3 regions of the Acidovorax sp. GW823-FHT02H02 genome follow, and region 1 is predicted to be linked to each of the others. Evidence: predicted binding sites of a transcription regulator. Region 1 holds the regulator's gene; each other region holds the start of a gene.
What was found. Region 1 encodes FNR, which switches genes on or off when oxygen is low (the NO sensors DNR and NnrR bind a similar motif). Its sites were predicted from a motif close to TTGATNNNNATCAA; they were not measured.
Positions count from the first base shown of each region.

Region 2: a site for FNR is predicted at 2,403-2,416, ahead of AC1RDS_RS03660 (cbb3-type cytochrome c oxidase subunit I). Genes of this name have one in related genera too.
Region 3: a site for FNR is predicted at 2,572-2,585, ahead of AC1RDS_RS16320 (3-hydroxybenzoate 6-monooxygenase). Genes of this name have one in related genera too.

Region 1 covers NZ_JBXAJH010000001.1:23,745-27,832, reverse strand. Annotated here, with positions in the region: gene ccoG (cytochrome c oxidase accessory protein CcoG) at 1-1,335, shown strand, start outside; gene AC1RDS_RS00130 (FixH family protein) at 1,410-1,682, shown strand; gene AC1RDS_RS00125 (hypothetical protein) at 1,740-2,033, shown strand; gene fnr (fumarate/nitrate reduction transcriptional regulator Fnr) at 2,056-2,778, opposite strand; gene hemN (oxygen-independent coproporphyrinogen III oxidase) at 2,969-4,088, shown strand, end outside.
Region 2 covers NZ_JBXAJH010000003.1:18,722-22,809, forward strand. Annotated here, with positions in the region: gene AC1RDS_RS03650 (c-type cytochrome) at 1-67, opposite strand, end outside; gene AC1RDS_RS03655 (cbb3-type cytochrome c oxidase subunit II) at 80-700, opposite strand; gene AC1RDS_RS03660 (cbb3-type cytochrome c oxidase subunit I) at 690-2,357, opposite strand; gene AC1RDS_RS03665 (HTH-type transcriptional regulator ArgP) at 2,649-3,560, opposite strand; gene AC1RDS_RS03670 (LysE/ArgO family amino acid transporter) at 3,631-4,088, shown strand, end outside.
Region 3 covers NZ_JBXAJH010000016.1:9,817-13,904, forward strand. Annotated here, with positions in the region: gene AC1RDS_RS16310 (fumarylacetoacetate hydrolase family protein) at 1-11, opposite strand, end outside; gene AC1RDS_RS16315 (cupin domain-containing protein) at 95-1,228, opposite strand; gene AC1RDS_RS16320 (3-hydroxybenzoate 6-monooxygenase) at 1,279-2,481, opposite strand; gene AC1RDS_RS16325 (MarR family winged helix-turn-helix transcriptional regulator) at 2,611-3,093, shown strand; gene AC1RDS_RS16330 (LysR family transcriptional regulator) at 3,098-4,000, shown strand; gene AC1RDS_RS16335 (DHA2 family efflux MFS transporter permease subunit) at 4,073-4,088, opposite strand, start outside.

The DNA of each region.
Region 1 (4,088 bases):
TACCCACGATCAATCAGTGGGTTCTTTGCGCGTTGGCGTTGGGTCATGGTGTTTCTCACGCAGCTCGTTTTCTATGGGTTGCCCTGGCTGGAGTGGGGCCAGCGCCAAATGGTGCTGTTTGACCTTGGTGCCCGTCGGTTCTATATTTTTGGGTTGGTCCTGTACCCACAGGATTTCATCTATCTCACGGGCTTGCTGATTATTTCAGCGCTCTCGCTGTTTCTGTTCACTGCGGTTGCGGGTCGTCTGTGGTGTGGCTTTGCCTGTCCACAGACGGTCTATACCGAGATATTCATGTGGATAGAGCACAAGATCGAAGGTGATCGCAGTGCACGTCTGCGCTTGGATGCCGGTCCCTGGACCTTTGAGAAGATTCGCAAGAAATTCTTGAAGCAGACGGTCTGGGTTGCTGTTTCCCTCTGGACGGGTTTCACTTTTGTCGGGTATTTCGTGCCGATTCGGGAACTGGGTCCCGAGTTGTTGGCGTTTGCTGGCACCTGGCAGATTTTCTGGGTGTTTTTCTACAGCTTGGCCACTTATGGCAACGCCGGCTTCCTTCGGGAGCAGGTTTGCAAATACATGTGCCCCTATGCGCGTTTTCAGAGCGCGATGTTCGATCGGGATACCCTCATCGTGACCTATGACGAAACCCGCGGCGAGCCGCGCGGGCCCAGGGTCAAGACGGTGGACTACAAGGCCAAGGGTCTGGGCGAATGCATCGACTGCACCTTGTGTGTGCAGGTGTGTCCCGTGGGCATCGACATCCGCAAGGGTTTGCAATATGAATGCATTGGCTGTGGTCTTTGCGTGGATGCCTGCAATACCGTGATGGACAAGATGCATTACCCCAGAGGCTTGATACGGTATTCAACCCAGAATGGTGTCCAGCGTCGCTGGAGCCAGTCGCAAATCCTGCGACATGTCCTGCGCCCTCGCGTGCTCATTTACACCGCGGTTCTGGTGGCTTTGTGTGTGGGCATGCTGGCCAGCCTGACCACGCGCACACCCCTGAAGGTGGACATCGTGCGTGACCGGGCCGCCTTGTCCCGCATTGTTGCGGGGGGCAAGCTTGAAAATGTCTATCGACTGCAAATCATGAATGCCACAGAGGCTGCGCAGCGCTACCGCATTACTGCGAGCGGGCTGGATGGCTTGGAAGTGGCTTCGGAGCAGGAGGTGGACATTGGTGCTGCAGAATCCCGTTGGGTAGCGGTGCGGTTGCAGATCCCGTATGGATCTGCGGCCCCTGGTTCCCATGCGATTCATTTCGATATATCTGCACTGGAAAGCGGCGGCAAAGTGACAGAGAAATCCATATTCCTGGTGCCACGCTGAGTCAATTGAGTGAAGGTCGCGCTGTGCGCTGCAGGGCGTCTTGTGGTCTATATGCTGATACCTGAGGAGTTTCCATGCCAAACAGCCCCGTTATTACTCCCGGACCCCAGCCATGGTGGAAGTTTGGGCATGTCTGGCTGGTGATTGCCGGACCGGTCATTGTGGTGATTGCCGGCTTCATTACGTTGTGGCTTGCCGTGAGTCGGCCGGACCCCGTCGTCGAGGAGGACTATTACCGCAAAGGGATTGAGATCAACCAGACGCTGGCACAGCCAGAGAAAAGCTTGGCCCCCGCGCTCAAGGGCCGCAACCATGCGGCGACACCTGCCGTGGATCAGCCTCGCTGAACCAGAGTTCCAGCTGGTCGCATACACACGCCCTCCGCAACCCCGAGGAAACACACGATGTGGACACAACGCCTGATGTGGATTGCATGGCCCGCTTTTCTGGTGGCCGGGATCCTGGAAATGCTGGTTTTCGCCATGGTGGATCCACAGGATCTTCATTGGTTTGGTCAGCCATTGACTCTGTCCCGCCAGGGGGTCTATACCCTTGCGTTCTTTGCGTTCTGGATCATTACCATGGTTGCCAGCGCGTTGACAACGCTGCTCTCCATGTCACCCTTTGAACTCAACCGCTGCCCCGTGCCTCCGGATGCTCGACCGGGCGATTGCCACAAGGCATCGTCGTGCCCGTGACGGTTGCATGCCTGAACAGCGATCAGTGACAAGCCTGCTGGTTGTTGACAATGCGCTTGAGTGCATCGGTGTCCAGAATGCGGACATGGCGCTGTTTGACTTCCACCGTGCCATCTTCCACAAACTTCGAGAACGTGCGGCTGACTGTCTCCAGCTTGAGCCCCAGGTAACTGCCGATTTCTTCCCGTGTCATTCGCAATACCAGTTCGGACTGCGAGAACCCACGGGCATGCAGGCGTTGCACCAGGTTGAGCAGGAACGCAGCCAGGCGCTCTTCTGCACGCATGCTGCCCAGCAAAAGCATCACGCCGTGTTCACGAACGATTTCCCGGCTCATGATCTTGTGAACGTGGTGTTGCAGCGCCGTGACTTCGCGCGATAGTTCTTCGATGCGATCAAAGGGCATGACACACACTTCGGCATCTTCGAGGGCGACTGCGTCACAGGTGTGATGATCGTTGACGATGCCATCGAGTCCAATGATTTCACCCGCCATCTGAAAGCCTGTGACCTGGTCGCGCCCATCTTCGGTAGCGACGCAGGTCTTGAAAAACCCGGTGCGAATGGCATAGAGAGAGGTGAACGACTCCCCATTGCGAAAGAGCGTACCTCCTCGCTTGATTTTTCGCCGCACTGCCACGATATCGTCAATGCGTTGCAACTGCTGCTCGTTCAGGCCTACGGGCATGCACAGTTCTCGCAGGTTACAGTTGGAGCAGGCGACTTTGATGGTTTGCGGGTTCATGGGCACTGGGACCTGGACAGGTCTGGGTAATTGGCTTGTATCTGCTGGGACTCCATTGTCCCGCGGTGCACGCGTGGCGGCTGAATTGAATCAAATTGTCCCTCCTGTGCCCATTCGCCTTCTTGATTAAGGTCAAGGACGTGGATCAAAGGGTACGGCACAGTATCGATGCACGCAAGGATATTTTCCCATGACCGCTGTTACCCCAGAACTTCTGCGCCGTTTTGACATACCAGGACCGCGCTATACCTCCTACCCCACGGCTGACCGGTTTGTGGAGGCTTTTGGGCAAGAGGACTATGTGTTGGCGCTGTCACAGCGCCGGCTTGGCGCTACGGCACTGCCGCTGTCGCTGTATGTCCACATTCCGTTTTGCGAATCGTTGTGCTACTACTGTGCCTGCAACAAGATCATCACCAAGCACCATGACCGTGCCGACGTGTATTTGCGCTACCTCAGCCGCGAGATTGATCTGCACACGGCCCACTGCGGCACCGGACAGGTGGTCAGCCAGTTGCACCTCGGGGGTGGCACGCCGACCTTTCTTTCGGATGACGGACTGCGCCAGCTCATGGCAACGCTGCGGCGCAGTTTCACCTTTGCGCCGGGTGGTGAGTATTCCATCGAGGTGGATCCTCGCACGGTCACTTCGGATCGGCTGGCGGTGCTGGCGGAACTGGGCTTCAATCGATTGAGCTTCGGGGTGCAGGATTTTGATGCCGAGGTTCAGAAGGCAGTGCACCGCATTCAGCCCGCAGAGCAGGTGTTTGCGCTGGTGGAAGCGTCTCGTGCGCTGGGCTTTGAGTCGGTCAATGTGGATTTGATTTACGGGCTGCCGCGCCAGACCCCCGAGTCGTTTGATCGCACGCTGGCACAGGTGGCCCAATTGCGCCCCGACCGAATCGCTTTGTATGCCTACGCCCATTTGCCTGATCGTTTCAAGCCGCAGCGGCGCATCATCTCGACAGAACTGCCTGCCGCATCCGCCAAGGTGACCATGCTTTCGCGTTCGCTGGACGCCTTCATTGATGCAGGTTACGTCTATGTAGGCATGGACCACTTTGCCTTGCCTACGGATGCGTTGGCTGTTGCCAAGCGGCAGGGGCGCCTGCACCGCAATTTTCAGGGCTACAGCACCCAGCCCGACTGCGATCTCATCGGCCTGGGCGTATCCGCGATCGGCCGGGTGGGCGCGACCTACAGCCAGAACGCCAAATCGCTGGAGGAGTACTACGACCATCTGGATCAGGGGCGGTTGCCCGTGGTGCGAGGGTTGGCGCTGAATCGCGATGACCTGGTGCGCAGGGCCG
Region 2 (4,088 bases), on a different contig from region 1:
GGCGGATGCGTTCCTCGGGGTCGGCGTTCTCGCGCTGTTGCGCGCGGTGGGTGTCGTCTTGGGACATGGCGGGTGCCTCTCAGGATGCGGGACGGGCGGCCGGGCCGGCGGCGCTGCGCGGCGGGGGCGGCAGCACGGGGTAGGTGTGGTCCAGGCCCTGCAGGTACTTCACGAGGTCCAGCGCCTCGGGGCGTGCCACGACCACCTTGCCCTCGGGGCCCTGGCCCGGCGGCAGCTTGACGACCTCGTCGCCCGGCTCGGCGGCGGCCTTGGTTTCGAACAGGTACGGGTAGGACGGCATGATGGACCCCGGCACATAGGCGCGCGGCTGGTACAGGTGGCCCAGGTGCCAGTCCTTGCTGGGCTGGCGCGCGCCGATGTTGAACAGGTCGGGCCCGGTGCGCATGCTGCCCAGCAGGTGCGGCTTGTCGTACACGTAGTCGCCCGGCACCGAGGCGCGGCCCCAGCCGCGTGCATGGTCGGGGCCGAGGTTGCGGTCGCGCGGCTGCTGCGTGTGGCAGTACACGCAGCCGTTGGCGATATAGACCTCGCGCCCGCGCAGCTGCGCGCTGGTATAGGGCTTGAGTCCTTCGGGCGGCGTGATGTCGCGCACCTCCATGTAGGGCAGCACCACCAGCGCCGCCGTGGCCACGGCCAGGGACACCATGGCCCCTGCCGCCAGCTTGATTTCATTTTCCATGGACCAACTCCAGTGCCTTGGGAGATGCCGGTGCGAACAGGGCGGCCCCCGTGCGCGCCGGGCCGAAGCGCAGCGCCATGGCCAGGAAGTGGCCGGCGAAGACGAGGTGGCTGGTCACCATCAGCGCGCCGCCCACGCTGCGCCACTGCAGGTAGGGGATGGTCAACGCGACCGACTCCATGAAGGGCCGCGAAGCGTCGAGCATGGCCAGGCCTTGCAGCCAGCCGCCGATGGTCAGGCCGACGAAGTAGATGCCGATGCCGATGGCCGCGAGCCAGAACTGCAGCGAGATGAGGCGCGGGTACGGCCACTCCCAGTTGAGCACGCGCGGCAGCATGAAGTAGATGGCGCCGAACAGCACCATGGTGACGAAGGCATAGGCCCCCAGGTGCGCATGCGCCACCGTGAAGTGCGTGAAGTGCGCCACCTGGTTGACGCTGCGCAGCGCCTCCAGCGAGCCCTGCACCGACGACAGCATGTACATCAGCCCGCCGAACATCATGAAGCGCAGCGTGGGCGAGTGGCGCACCAGGTGCATGCGGCCCCACATGGTGCCCGCCATGTTGATGGTGAAGGCCGCCACGGGGATGATCATCATCATGCTCTGCACGATGGACAGCGTACTCAGCCAGCCCGGAATCGGCCCACCGATCAGGTGGTGCCCGCCCACCTGGCCGTAGAAGAAGGCCAGCGTCCAGAAGCCCAGGATGGACAGGTTGTATGAACGCACCGGCCGGCCGATGATCTTGGGCAGGAAATAGTAGATGGCGCCCACGCTGATGGGCGTGAACCACAGGCCCAGCACGTTGTGGCCGTACCACCAGTTGGTGGTGGCCTGCTGCACGCCGGTGTGCACGCCGGGCAGCTTGCCCACGAGGAACAGCAGCGTGATCCACAGCAGCGCCGCCACCAGGTACCAGACGCTCACGTACAGGGATTCGACCTTGCGGTTGACCAGCGTGTACAGCACCGGCCCGATGATGCAGAGGAAGCCCGCGACGATGAACAGGCCGATCTGCCACGGCATCTCCAGGTACTCCATGCCGTCGCTCCAGCCCGCGCCAATGGCGCCGATGGCGCTGGCGATGCCCGCATTGATGAGCGCACCGCCCAGCATCACCCACACGGCGCCGATGAGCGGCGTGCGCAGCAGGCGCGGCAGCAGCCAGACGATGAGGCCGAGCGCGGCGTTGGTGATCCAGCCGTAGAGGACCGCCGTCAGGTGCATGGTGCGCACGCGGCCGAAGGTCTGCCAGGCCTCGCCCACCAGCCAGTCGGGCATGTGCAGCTTGAGTGAGGCCGTGAGCCCCGCCGCGGAGCCCAGCACCAGCCAGAAAATGGCGAAGGCGATGAACATGAACACGGGGAAGGCGCTGGAGCGGTCGGCCTGCACGCGGTGCTCCAGCTCTTGCGGGTCGGGGGCATGGCCCTCGTGCGCGTCGTCGCCCGGCTCGGCGGCAGCCGCTTGCAGGTGAGCACGCCCGGCATCCTGCAGCGCCGGATCGTCGATCTGGCCGATCTCGCCGCGCGCGAAGATGACCGAAGCCGCCCGGGGATTTTCAACCAGCAGGCCCTTGCGCATCGACCAGATGAAGACAAACAGTCCCATGATCGACAGCAGGAAGGCCCCTAGCAAACTCAGTATTGCACTGTCCATGGGTGGGTTTCCTTGTGGTTCTGGCGTGCGCCGCACGCCGCTTTTTTGATGCACTACAAGGACCCATCAGAAATCCTGTGGTACGCGCTGGTGCGTCGGATTTTAAGATTCATGAAAAATGTATATTTATGCGCGCATCCAAGCCCCTGACGGTGGAAGTGTTAAAGCATACTGGGGTGGAACCACGTACCCCATCCAAAGGCCACGAACCGGTTTTAAAGGCGAAAAGGGCGAAAGTGACGGCGGCCTATCTGTAGGCGCTATTGGCTATGTTTTTGATGGCTTTGATGCTCACGCTTTCTCTGCCGGCACCAGCCATTGGCGGGCTGCCGCCATCACGCAATCAGTCAGTCGCTCCAGGCTGGTCTGGGCCGAGCGCGCGTGCACCCAGTACAGCGGCATGGTCATGCCGGTGCCGGGCAGCAGTTCCATCAGGGTGCCGGCGCCGAGCTGGCGCTGGATCAGCCAACGGGGGTGCATGCCCCAGCCCATGCCTGCCTCGCAGCCGCGCACAAAGCCATCGTTGGACGGCACAAAGTGCTTGGGCGGACTCTGGCGCGAGGCCAGACCCTGCCGTTGCAGCCACTGTTCCTGGAGGCGGTCCTTGCGGTCGTAGGTCATCATCGGCGCGTGGGCGATGGCCTCGGTGGTGACGCCGTGCGCGAAATGCTGCGCCACAAAGGCAGGGCTGGACGCTGCCACGTAGCGCACCGATCCCAGCGGCCAGGTGTTGCAGCCCGCAATGCTGCCCGCGCTGGCCGTGACGGCGGCCAGCACATCGCCTTCCTTGAGGCGCTGGGCCGTGTGGTCCTGGTCGTCGATGCGGATGTCCAGCAGCTCGTTGCCGCCGCCTGTGAAAGCGGCCATGGCATCCATGAACCAGGTGGAAAGCGAATCGGCATTCACCGCCAGCTTGAGCGTGGGGGGCGTGGCGTGGCCGTCGGGCATCAGCGTGGGGTTGGTGCGGCGCAGCTCGTTTTCGAGCAGCGCCACCTGCTCCACATGCAGGCACAGCCGCCGCCCGGCCTCGGTGCCGGTGCAGGGCGTGCCGCGCAGCACCAGCACCTGGCCCGTGCGTTCTTCGAGCTGCTTGATGCGCTGCGATACCGCCGAGGGCGTGACGTGCAGCCGGCGGGCCGCGCGTTCGAAGCTGCCTTCGCGCACCACGGCGGCCAGGGCCTGGAGTCCGATGTAGTCAAGCATGAAGAACTGCTAACTTTGATTCAGATGAATTAATTTTACTTAATCCATACCGCCGCCCAGAATCGGTGCCATGTGGACTGCCCATGCTTCTTCTTCGTGGCTCGCCGGATTCACCGTCTGCCTCTCGCTGATCGTTTCGATCGGGGCCCAGAACCTGTATGTGCTGCGCCAGGCCGTCAGCGGCCAGCATGTGCGCGCCTGCGTGGCGTGGTGCGTGGCCAGCGATGCGCTGCTGATCGGCGTGGGCGTGGCCGGCATGGCGCAGTTGCTGGGGCGCTCGCCCGCGCTGGCTTATTACCTCACCGTGGGCGGCGCCATCTTTCTGCTGGCCTATGGCCTGTTTGCCTGGTGGCGCGCGCTGGTTGCGCCGGATGCCAGCCTGGGTGCTCCGCAGGACGCGGCCCCGCGGGGTCTGCTGGGTGTGCTGGGCACCCTGGCGGTGATCACGCTGTTCAACCCCCATGTCTACCTGGACACCGTGGTGCTGGTGGGCTCGATTGGTGCGCGCCAGGACGGCGGCCTCAAGTG
Region 3 (4,088 bases), on a different contig from region 1:
GTAGCGGTCATCGGGGCTTCCAGTCAGGGATAAAGGGCGCAGGGCCTGTCCGCGCGGGCAGGCGGGTGCTGCGAAGAAAAGGGCTTGGGGGTTATCAGGCGGGTTCCACCTGTTCGCGCCAGGCATGCACGGCTTCAAAAATGGGCGTGTCGCTGAAGCGGAACAGGTCCAGCGAGGGCTGGCCGGCATCGCACTGGGCGGTGAACGGTTGCCAGGACGGCACCACGAACATGTCGCCACGGCGCACCGGCCATTGGTGGTCGCCCACCTTCACGCTGCCTTGGCCGTCAAACACCTGGAACACCGAGGAGCCCACCTCGCGGCGCGTGCGGGTGGTGGCGCCGCTGCGCAGGCGGTGCATCTCGCAGCGGATGGTGGGCAGCACGTCGCGGCCATTGGTGGGGTTGGTGTAGCGCACGGCGGCGTGGCCGGGGCTCAGCGTGGCGGCGTGGTCTTCGGCTTCCAGGGCCAGTTGTTCGTTGAGCGCCTTGTCGGTGTCCACCCAGCGGTAGGCCAGCATCGGCGTGACGGCCTGGTCCTGCAGTTGCGAGACCGGGCGCAGGCCCGGATGCGCCCACAGGCGTTCGGAACGCGAAAACTCGGGCGAAATGCGTTCGGCCGGGCTGATGGCATCGCGGCCCACCTCGAAGAACTGGGACTCGGTGTAGTAGGCGAACGGAATGTCCAGCCCGTCGATCCAGGCCATGGGCTTGTCGGCCGCGTTGTGGTGGGCGTGCCAGTTCCAGCCGCCCTGGGGCAGGAAGTCGCCGCGTGACATGCGCACCGAATCGCCATTGACCACGGTCCAGACGCCTTCGCCCTCCACGATGAAACGGAAGGCGTGTTGGGTATGGCGGTGCTCGGGTGCGTCCTCGCCGGGCATCAGGTACTGGATGGCGGCCCACAGGGTGGGCGTGGCAAAGGGCCTACCGCCGAGGGACGGGTTGGCCAGGGCGATGGCCCGGCGCTCGCCGCCCCGACCCACCGGCACGATGCGGCCGGCCTCATCGGCCAGCGCTACCAGCCGGTCCCAGTGCCACAGGTGGGCACTGGCCTTGCTCTGCGGATGGGGGGGCATCAGGTCGCCGATCTGCGTCCACAGCGGCACGAGCATCTCCCGTTCAAATCCGCGGTACAGCTGCTCCAGCGCGGGTGTGGGCTCGGGCTGGCCATGGGCCGCCACGGCGGGCAGGCGAACGGGCGAAGGTACGGTATCGATCAGGCTCATGGGGGAATCTTTCGGTCAATGAAGGTGGAACGAACGGGCCGATGGCAGGCTCAGTCGGCCAGACAGTTGTCCACCTTCCAGCCATACAGCCATTCCATGGCGTCATAAAAGCGCTCGGGGCTGCGGTTCTTCCAGAGGTCGTTGCGTACCAGGCGCTCCACGCCCTTGGCGTGGAAGATGCGGCCCATTTCGCGGGCCGAGAGCACCACACGTGCCGTGCGCGCGATGCGGGAGCGCTCATACAGCGACAGCGCCTTGGGGAAATCCTGGTCGCAGCGCTTCAGGGCTTCGCCCAGCGTCACCGCGTCTTCCAGCGCCATGCAGGCGCCCTGTGCCAGGTACTGCAGCGTGGGGTGGGCGGCATCGCCCAGCAAGGTGGCGCGGCCAAAGGTCCACTGGCCGATGGGCTCGCGGTCGGCGGTGGCCCAGCGTTTCCAGCTCTTGGGCATGTCGATCAGCTGGTGGGCGCGCGGGCAGCAATCGCGGTAGTAGCTCTGCACCTCCTCGCGGCTGCCCTCGCGCACGCCCCATTCCTCGTGCTCGCGGCTGTGGAAGGTCACGACCACGTTGTACTGCTCGCCGCCGCGCAGCGGGTAGTGCACCAGGTGGTAGTTGGGGCCGACCCAGATGCTGGCGGCGTTCCAGCGCAGGTCTTCGGGGAAGTCGTTCTTCTCGACCACGGCGCGGTACACCACATGGCCCGACACGCGGGCGGCGTCGCCCACATATTGCTGCCGCACGGCGGATTTGACACCGTCCGCACCGATCAGGGCCTGGCCCCGGTGCGCCACGCCATGCTGGTCATACACCGTGACGGTATCTCCGGTTTGCTCCACGCGCTCGATGCGGGTGCCGGTCAGCGTCTCGATGTTGCCATGCGCTTTGGCGCCTTCCAGCAGCGAGGTGTGGATGTCCGCGCGGTGGATCACCGCATACGGATTGCCAAAGCGCTGGCGAAAGGCGTCGCCGGTGGGGATGCGGCCCACCAGGCGCTCGTCCAGCGCGTCGTGCATGACCATTTCATCGGTGTAGACCGCGCGGGCCCGCGCCAGCTCGCCAATGCCCAGGGCATCAAACGCCGCAAAGGCGTTGGGGCCCAACTGGATGCCTGCGCCGATCTCGCCGAGCTGGGGGGCCTGCTCCAGCACCTTGACCGCGTACCCCTGGCGCGCCAGAGCCAGTGCTGCCGCCACGCCACCGATGCCGCCGCCGGCGACCAGGACTGGTGCCGTGGGAATGTTCAAAACTGTCATTGCCGCTGTCTCCGTCGGTTGTGATGCTGATGTGGATCAATAAACAGTGTGCATATGAAAAGTACACTGATGATTAGTGTAGGTCCTAAAATGATGTGAATCAAGATTAGTGGAAACCCTTAATTTTTCATGTCCGTAGAGATCGACAACCTTCCCGGTTTCCATATCCGCCGTCTGCAGCAGATCGCCGTGGCGGTATTTCTGGAGGAGACGCAGGCCAGTGGAATCACACCCGTGCAATTCGCCGCGCTGTATGCCGTGGGGCGTGAGCCGGGCATTGACCAGCGCACGCTGGCGCGCACCATCGGCTTTGACACCTCCACCATTGGCAGCGTGATCGACCGCCTGGAGTCGCGGGGCCTGATGCAGCGCAACGCCCACCCCGAGGACCGGCGCGTACGCCTGCTGACCATCACGCCCGACGGCCAGCGTTTGCTGGAGGAGGTGGAGCCCGGCATGCTGCGCGCACAAGAGCGCATGCTCGAACCCCTGGCGCCGGAGCAGCGTGCGGTGTTCATGGACATGCTGCGCACGCTGGTGCGGGGCAACAACGCGCTCAGCCGTGCGCCCAGCGAACCCTTGGACGAGCGCACCCCACGGCGTGCCCGGTGACGCCATGGACTGGGACAACCTGCGCTACTTTCTGGAACTGGCCCGCGCCGGCACGCTGGTGGGCGCCGCGCGCCGCCTGGCGGTGGACCACACCACGGTGGCGCGCCGCCTGCAGGCGCTCGAAAAACAGGTGGGCTCGGCCCTGTTTGCGCGCGAGGCCGGCGGCCACCGGCTGACCGAGGCCGGGCGCGCGCTGCTGCCCCAGGTCGAGGCCATGGAGGCGGCCTTTCTGGCGGTGGAAAACGCCGCGCCCGGCGTGCGCCAGGGCCTGCACGGCCTGGTGCGCATCGGCACCACCGAGGGCTTTGGCAACCTGATCCTGGCGCCGCAGCTGGCGCGCTTTGCGCTGAGCCATCCGGGGCTGGTGGTGGACCTGCTGGCCCTGCCGCGCCTGGTGCACCTGTCGCGGCGCGAGGCCGACATCGTGATCTCGCTGGAGCGCCCGGCACGCGGCGCGGTGCTGGTGGTCAAGCTCACCGACTATGTGCTGCAGCTCTATGGCGCGACCAGCTACCTGCAGCGGCACGCGCCCATCCACACCGCTGACGACCTGCGCGGCCACACCTTCATCAGCTACGTGGACGACCTGCTGTTCAGCAAGGAGCTGCAGATCCTGGACGAACTGCACCGCCCCGCGCACTTTGCGCTGCGCAGCACCAGCATCCTGGCACAGTACGAGGCCGCACGTGCCGGGGCGGGGCTGGCGGTGCTGCCGGCGTTTGTGGCGGCGCAAGACCCTGCGCTGGTGCCGGTGCTGCCCGGTGTGGCGCGGTTCCAGCGCACGTTCTGGATGTCCATGCCCGCCGACAACAAGCATGTGGCGCGCATCCAGGCCACCTGGGCGTTTTTGCGCGAGGCGGTGGCGGCGCAGCAGGGCCTGCTTTTGCCGGGAATGAATGCTATTTAATTAATAGCTCGCAGCGCTTGATGCACGCACAATCAAGGCCTTTTGGCTGAAACTGACTATGGCAACAGGCATTCAATGCGCGCCACCC